2 linked regions of the Roseimicrobium gellanilyticum genome follow. The protein of the gene in region 1 interacts with the protein of each later gene in a pairwise test. Links are inferred from orthologs where the notes say so. Each region holds a gene or a part of one and is shown in the gene's direction. Other genes may lie near its edges.

Region 1 (3,231 bases):
CATCCATGGCCAAGTACAAATTGGAATATATCTGGCTCGACGGTTACACTCCTGTGCCCAATCTCCGCGGCAAGACCCAAATCAAGGAATTCGCCAGCTTTCCGAAACTTGAAGAGCTGCCTCTCTGGGGTTTCGACGGCAGCTCCACCCAACAGGCCGAAGGCCGCAGCTCTGACTGCGTGCTCAAGCCCGTAGCGGTGTATCCCGACACGACCCGTAAGAACGGCGTGCTCGTGATGTGCGAGGTCATGATGCCGGACGGCACGACCCCCCACCCCTCCAACCATCGCGCCACCATCCTTGATGACGAAGGCACCTGGTTCGGCTTCGAGCAGGAGTACTTCCTTTACCAGGACGGCCGTCCCCTCGGCTTCCCGGAAGAAGGCTATCCCGCTCCCCAGGGCCCGTACTACACGGGTGTGGGCTACAAGTACGTGGGTGACATCGCCCGCCAGATTGTGGAAGAGCACCTCGACCTCTGCCTTGACGCCGGCATCAACCACGAAGGCATCAACGCCGAAGTGGCCAAGGGCCAGTGGGAATTCCAGGTCTTCGGCAAGGGCTCCAAGAAGGCCGCTGACGACGTGTGGATGGCTCGCTACCTCCTGAACCGCCTGTGTGAAAAGTATTGCGTGGACGTTGAGTACCACTGCAAGCCCATTCGTGGCGACTGGAACGGCTCCGGCATGCACTCCAACTTCTCCACCGAATACATGCGTACGAAGGGCGGCAAGGAGTACTTCGAGAAGCTCATGGGCGCCTTCCAGAAGAACATGGACGAGCATATCGCCGTCTATGGTCCGGACAACCATCTGCGTCTGACCGGCCTGCACGAAACGCAGTCCATCGACAAGTTCACCTACGGCATCGCCGACCGCGGATCCTCCATCCGTATCCCCCACAGCTTCGTGAACAGCGGCTACAAGGGCTACCTCGAAGACCGCCGTCCGAACAGCCAGGGCGACCCCTACCAGATTGCCTCCCGCATTCTCAAGACCATCGCCGAAGTCCCGACTGCCTAAGTTGGTTCCTTCGGTTGAATTGAACTGAGGTTCTAATTCACCACTCAAGCGGCACTGCCTTCACCGGCAGTGCCGTTTTTTTGCGACCTCGAACCGCCTGCTCGCCGCGAGTTTCGCCCCCACTCCCGCGTTTTTGATGGTCAGGGCTGCATGCTTTCCGATACAAAGGGCACGCGTCCGCTGTCCCTCCGCCATGAAACGCCGCCACCTCCTCATCCTTCCCCTGGCTGCCCTCTCGCTGCTTGCAGCCTGCTCGCCCTCCGGCGACAAACCCGGTGCCCCGTCTGGTGATAGCGGCAGCGGTGGCGGGAAAGGCCGCCTGTTTGCGGCTTCCTTCATGACAATGAACAATCCCTTCTTCGTGGACCTCAATGAAGGTCTCAAGAAGGTGGTGGAGTCGAAGGGAGATCGCCTCGTCACCCTCGACTCGCAGTTCAACAGCCTGAAGCAGAAGAACGATCTCTCCGATGTCCTGCAGCAGAATCCGGCTGCCATCTTCCTGAATCCGGTGAACTGGGAGGGCATCCGCGGCAGTCTCATCGAGGCGAAGCGCAAAGGCGTACCCATCATCGTGGTGGACACAGATGTGAGCGATGCGGAGCTCGTGCTCTGCCAGGTCATCAGTGACAACATCGGCGCCGGTCGCCTTGCTTGCGAAGAACTCGCCAAGGTGAAGCCCAATGCCAAGGTCGTCATCCTGCACCTGTCGACCGCCAAGTCCTGCATCGACCGCGTGGCAGGTTTCAAGGAAGTGATGGCGAAGCATCCCGGCATGACTTTGCTGGATACTCAGGAGGGCAAGGGCTCCATCGAAGGCGGACGCCCCGTGATGCGCGACCTACTCGGCCGCTATCCGGACCTTGATGCCGTGTTCCCCATCAATGATCCCTGCGCACTCGGTGCATTCTCCGCCATCGAAGCCGCGGGCAAGACTGCCCAAGTCACGATTGTCACCGTGGACGGCTCACGTGAAGCTGCCGCCGCCATCAAGGAGGGCAAGATTCACTCCACCTCGGCACAGTTCCCCAAGGAGATTGGACGGGTGGCAGCAGAGAAAGCTTACGAGCATCTCGCAGGCAATGCCATTGAGAAGGACATCCGCATTCCTGTGAAGTCAGTGACGAAGGAGAATGCCGGGGAGTTTCTGAAATAGGACCGCATCATCTCCACTCAGCCCCTCAGTATCGCCTTCATGAACGCCTTCCTCCGCCAGCAGTTCACGCTGCTCGTGGCCACTGCCATCCTTCTCGCGATCTTCGGGACATTCGTCCCAAACTTCACCAGCACCAGCAACCTTCTGGATCTTGCCCAGCAGATTGGCGTGAATTCCATCCTCGCCTTTGGAATGACGCTGGTGATTCTCATCGGGGGCATCGATCTGTCAGTGGGAGCCCTGGTGGCGTTGGTAGGAACCGTCACCACCTACTGCATGGTCAACACCACTGCACCCGATGGCTCGGCCATCGGTCTCGGCTGGAACGTGTTTCCTGCCATGCTCGCGGGTCTCGCGGTCGCATCACTCTTCGGTTTGTTTCATGGCGTCGCCGTGTCCAGGACTCAAATGCCCGCCTTCATTGTGACGTTGGGCACCATGCTGGTGGCTCGCGGTCTCGCGCTACGATTCAATGAAGGCCGCCCCCTCAGCCTGCCGGGCTCACAGGAGACGTTTCTTTTCATCGGGAATGGCCGACTCTTCGATACCATTCCCATGCCGGTGCTCATCCTGCTGTCAGTGTATCTTCTCACCGCAGCGATGCTTCACTTCACCGTCTTCGGCAGGCATCTCTACGCGATTGGAGACAACCGTCTCGCGGCTCTCTATTCCGGCATTCCAGTATCAAGGTGTGAGATAACTGTGTACATCCTTGCTGCATTGCTCACGGCCACTGCAGGCATGATACACGCTTCCCAGCTGTATGGAGCCGAGCCTGCCTCCGGCCAGGGATTTGAGCTCAATGCCATCGCCGCCGCCGTGGTCGGCGGAGCCAGCCTGAAAGGTGGACGTGGCACCATGACCGGCACCCTCCTTGGGGCCATCATCATCGGCATTCTCGACAAGGGCCTCAATCAGGCCGGCGTCCATTTCTCCCTCCAGTACATGATCAAAGGCGGCGTCATCCTGGCAGCCGTGTGGTGGGATGCGCGGAGGCGGAGGTAGCCCACAAACCGGTGACTTGGTGGAGATAAGGGGATTCGAACCCCTGACCTT
Region 2 (3,663 bases), on another replicon or contig:
AGGCAAGATTCCCCTCGGCGGCATCATCACCCAGCGCCGCATCGGCCACACGAGCCGCCCCTGCGGCTACTTCCGCATCGAGATCGACCACCGTCTCGCCACCCTGCTCGGCGGCTGGGAGGGACAGACCTTGTATGGCCGGTGCAATACCCTGCACCACGCGGACGGCTCCGCACTCGCAGAAGTGGTGGAGGTGCTGCCAGCGGAGAAGGTGTAGGAAGGGAGTAGCGGCTTTGTTTAGAAGTAGCTTCGCGCAGCTAGTTCAGCGACTTTTGTCTTTTTCGCCGCTCTCCCCCACCAACCTCTCCAGCAACGTCGCACGGCCGCTCGCATCGAGACCCTCCGAGGCCTTCATGATTTCCTCCAACGAAGGCTGAGTGCTTGCGGGCCGGAAGAAGGCCCACAGAGAGCACGCGAGGAGTATGCTCACGAGCCCCAGCAAACCGCCTGCGATTGCCGTCAGACCTGCGGGTGCGCACGATGGCGCATGATGGCCAAAAATGGGCTGGCGGGCAAGGGGCGCGTTTCGTCCCTGCCTGAAGGAGCCGCCGCCCTACGTGGCTCCTCCCCGCATTTGCCTTTCCCCCAAAGTCCGCTAGGCTCTCGACCCACCATTTTCCCCGGCGTGCCGGACAAACCCTGATGAGCGACAAGAAGCCTGAGAAAGCAAAGAACAAGGAGAAGGAAGCCCCGAATCCTTACAAGGACAGCCTGCACCTGCCGGTGACGGAGTTCCCCATGCGCGCCAGCCTCACAGAGAGGGAGCCGCAGCGTCTCGCGCAATGGGAAGCCGCCAACGTCTATGAGCGCATTCAGGAGCGCCGGAAGGGGAACAAGAAGTTCGTCCTGCACGACGGCCCGCCCTTCGCCAATGGTGACGTGCACATGGGCACGGCCCTGAACAAGGTGCTGAAGGACCTCGTGGTGAAGTCCAAGAGCATGCTGGGCTATTACGCGCCTTTCGTCCCCGGATGGGACTGCCACGGGCTGCCGATCGAATTCCGCGTAGTGAAGGAAAGCGCCGGCCTGAGCCCGGTGGAAATCCGCCGCAAGTCCGAGGAGTACGCGCGGAAGTACATCGACATCCAGCGCGAGAGCTTCAAGCGCCTCGGTGTCTTCGGCACTTGGGAGAAGCCCTACCTCACGCTCGACCCGGCGTATGAGGCGGACATCATCCGCACCTTCGCAAAGTTCGTGGAGCAGGACCTCATCTACCGCAGCAAGCGCCCGGTGATCTGGAGCTATGGCGCCGGCACCGCGCTCGCGGAAGCTGAGGTGGAGTACAAGGACAAGACCTCCCCTGCCATCTACGTGGCCTTCAACCTCGTGGACTCCCCTTCCCTGCCTGCAGAGTTGAAGGGTGCCTCGATGGTCATCTGGACCACCACACCCTGGACGCTGCCCGCGAACCTGGGCATCGCGCTTCATGCCGAGTTTGGCTACATCGTCGGCGACTTCGCCAACGCTGCTGGCGAGACGCGCAAGCTCGTGGTGTACAAGGATCTTCTCGGGGAATTCACCGCGAAGACCGGCTTCACGCTTGCGAAGGAACATGCCACGCTGAAGGGCAGCGCCTTTGCCGGACTGCAAGCTCAGCATCCTTTCCTCGACCGCACGTCGAAGGTCATCAACACCGACTTCGTCACCGCAGACACCGGTACCGGCCAGGTGCACATCGCACCCGGCCACGGTCAGGATGACTACCTTGCGGGCAAGGCCCACGGCATGGAGATCTTCTCCCCCGTGGATGACAAGGGTCACTACACCAGTGAGGTGGGTCTGCCTGACCTCGTGGGCAAGCACGTGTTCCAGTCGAACGAGCCCATCATCACCCTGCTGGGTGAGAAGGGCGCGTTGCTGGCGCGTGAGAACTACGTGCACCAGTACCCGCACTGCTGGCGCTCGAAGACTCCGATCATCTTCCGCGCAGTGGAACAGTTCTTTATCAAGATCGACAAGATCCGCGGCAAAGCTCTGGAAGAAATCGACAAGGTGCAGTGGCTGCCCGCGTGGGCGCGCAACCGCATCTTTGGCACCGTGGAATCCCGTCCCGACTGGTGCATCAGCCGCCAGCGCACGTGGGGTGTGCCGCTGCCCGCCTTCTACGCGAAGGACGGCTCGGTCATCCTCACGGCGGATCTCGCCTGCAAGGTGGCTGACATTTTCGAAAAGGAAGGCACCAACGCGTGGTTCGAAAAGGACGACGCGACCTGGGCACAGATGCTCGGCCTTCCCGAAGGCACGAGCCGTGGTGTGGATACGCTCGACGTGTGGATCGACTCCGGTTGCAGCCACGTGGCCGTGCTGGATCGCCACCCTGAACTCGGCGCGCCTGCGGACCTCTATCTCGAAGCGACGGACCAGCATCGCGGCTGGTTCCAGAGCTCACTCATGGTCAGCGTGGTCGCGCGTGGCACCGCACCGTACAAGAGTGTGATCACCCACGGCTTTGTGGTGGACACGAGCGGTGCGAAGATCTCCAAATCGGATCAGGGCACGAACAAGAACGCAAAGCCCATGACCGCGTCCCACTACTACAACAAGTACGGTGGCGATCTCGTGCGCCTTTGGGCGGCTTCCGTGGACTATCAGAATGAGGTGCCGTTCTCCGAGCAACTCTTCGAGCAATCCACACAGAACTATCGCAGCATCCGCAACACCTTGCGCGTGCTCCTCGGCAACCTGAATGGCTTCGATGCCAACAAGGATGCCGTGAGCAAGGAGCAGTTTACCCTGCTGGATGGCTGGATCCTCGAGCGCCTTCATCGCGTGACGAAGGAATGCCGTGAGGCGTATGATGCGTTTGAATTCCGCAAGGTCTTCAATGCGCTGAACCAGTTCTGCACCGTCGACCTGAGTTCGCTCTACATCGATATCACGAAGGATCGTCTCTACTGCGATCGCCTGGACAGCCCGCGTCGTCGCGCCACGCAGACTGCGATGCATCGCATCACCGAAAGCCTGTGCCTGCTGCTCGCGCCCATCCTCGCCTTCACGGCGGATGAGACGTGGGAGTATCTCGGCAAGACGGAGAGCGTGCACGTGGAGGAATTCCCACAGCCCGACCCCGACTTCGCCGGTGAAGAAGCCAGCGCCGCCGTGGAAGACCTCTTGAAGGTCCGCGCCGTCATCCAGCAGTCCATCGAGAAGGCCCGCCAGGAAAAGCGCATCGGCGCCAACCTGGAAGCCACGGTGAATGTCACGCTGCCGGAGGAAGGCTTCGCCAATGCGGTGTTCCAGGACAGCGCGACGATGGAGGAATTCTTCATTCTCTCCACGCTGAAGCTGACGCGTGAGCCGAAGGCCGAACTCTTCGCCGAAGTGCTGAATTCGCCGCACCAGAAGTGCGCACGCTGCTGGAAGTACCTGCCGAGCGTGGGTACGCAGTCGCATGCGGACCTGTGTGACCGGTGCGAGGGCGCGGTGTGAGAAAAGGAAAGTAGTCCGCCGAGCCTCGGCGGTCAGTTGGGAAGTGCCTTGCGGCTGATGCCGTGGGGCATGTCTGCTGACGTATGCCAGAGCGCTTTGCGTCATGGAGTGCGGTGGCAAGCTTCAAGCGCGACACCGCTTTGAACGAAGGGTTTTCGCATGCACGAAGGTGCACCGTGAAAGAAATCCAGGACCGCGGAGCCTGGGGAAGTTAGAACGTGATTCGTTTATGTC

The links.
Region 2: the proteins of DES53_RS07035 (region 1) and ileS interact in binary tests that used the Escherichia coli proteins (3 or more experiments, as listed by UniProt). The link is inferred for Roseimicrobium gellanilyticum from one-to-one orthologs.

The regions. Positions count from the first base shown.
Region 1 is NZ_QNRR01000002.1:412,137-415,367, reverse strand. What follows is about bases 282-3,195. They hold DES53_RS07035 (sugar ABC transporter substrate-binding protein), read left to right. Parts: upstream 282-1,215; coding sequence 1,216-2,175; downstream 2,176-3,195. Other genes in these bases: DES53_RS07030 (ABC transporter permease), read left to right, coding at 2,215-3,180; DES53_RS07040 (glutamine synthetase beta-grasp domain-containing protein), read left to right, coding at 282-1,022. Outside these bases: more of DES53_RS07040, read left to right, coding at 6-281. UniProt on the Escherichia coli protein: Part of the ABC transporter complex RbsABC involved in ribose import. Binds ribose. Also serves as the primary chemoreceptor for chemotaxis.
Region 2 is NZ_QNRR01000004.1:567,676-571,338, reverse strand. Bases 284-3,629 are described here. They hold ileS (isoleucine--tRNA ligase), read left to right. Parts: upstream 284-642; coding sequence 643-3,429; downstream 3,430-3,629. In the rest of the region: DES53_RS14805 (hypothetical protein), read left to right, coding at 1-217. UniProt on the Escherichia coli protein: Catalyzes the attachment of isoleucine to tRNA(Ile). As IleRS can inadvertently accommodate and process structurally similar amino acids such as valine, to avoid such errors it has two additional distinct tRNA(Ile)-dependent editing activities.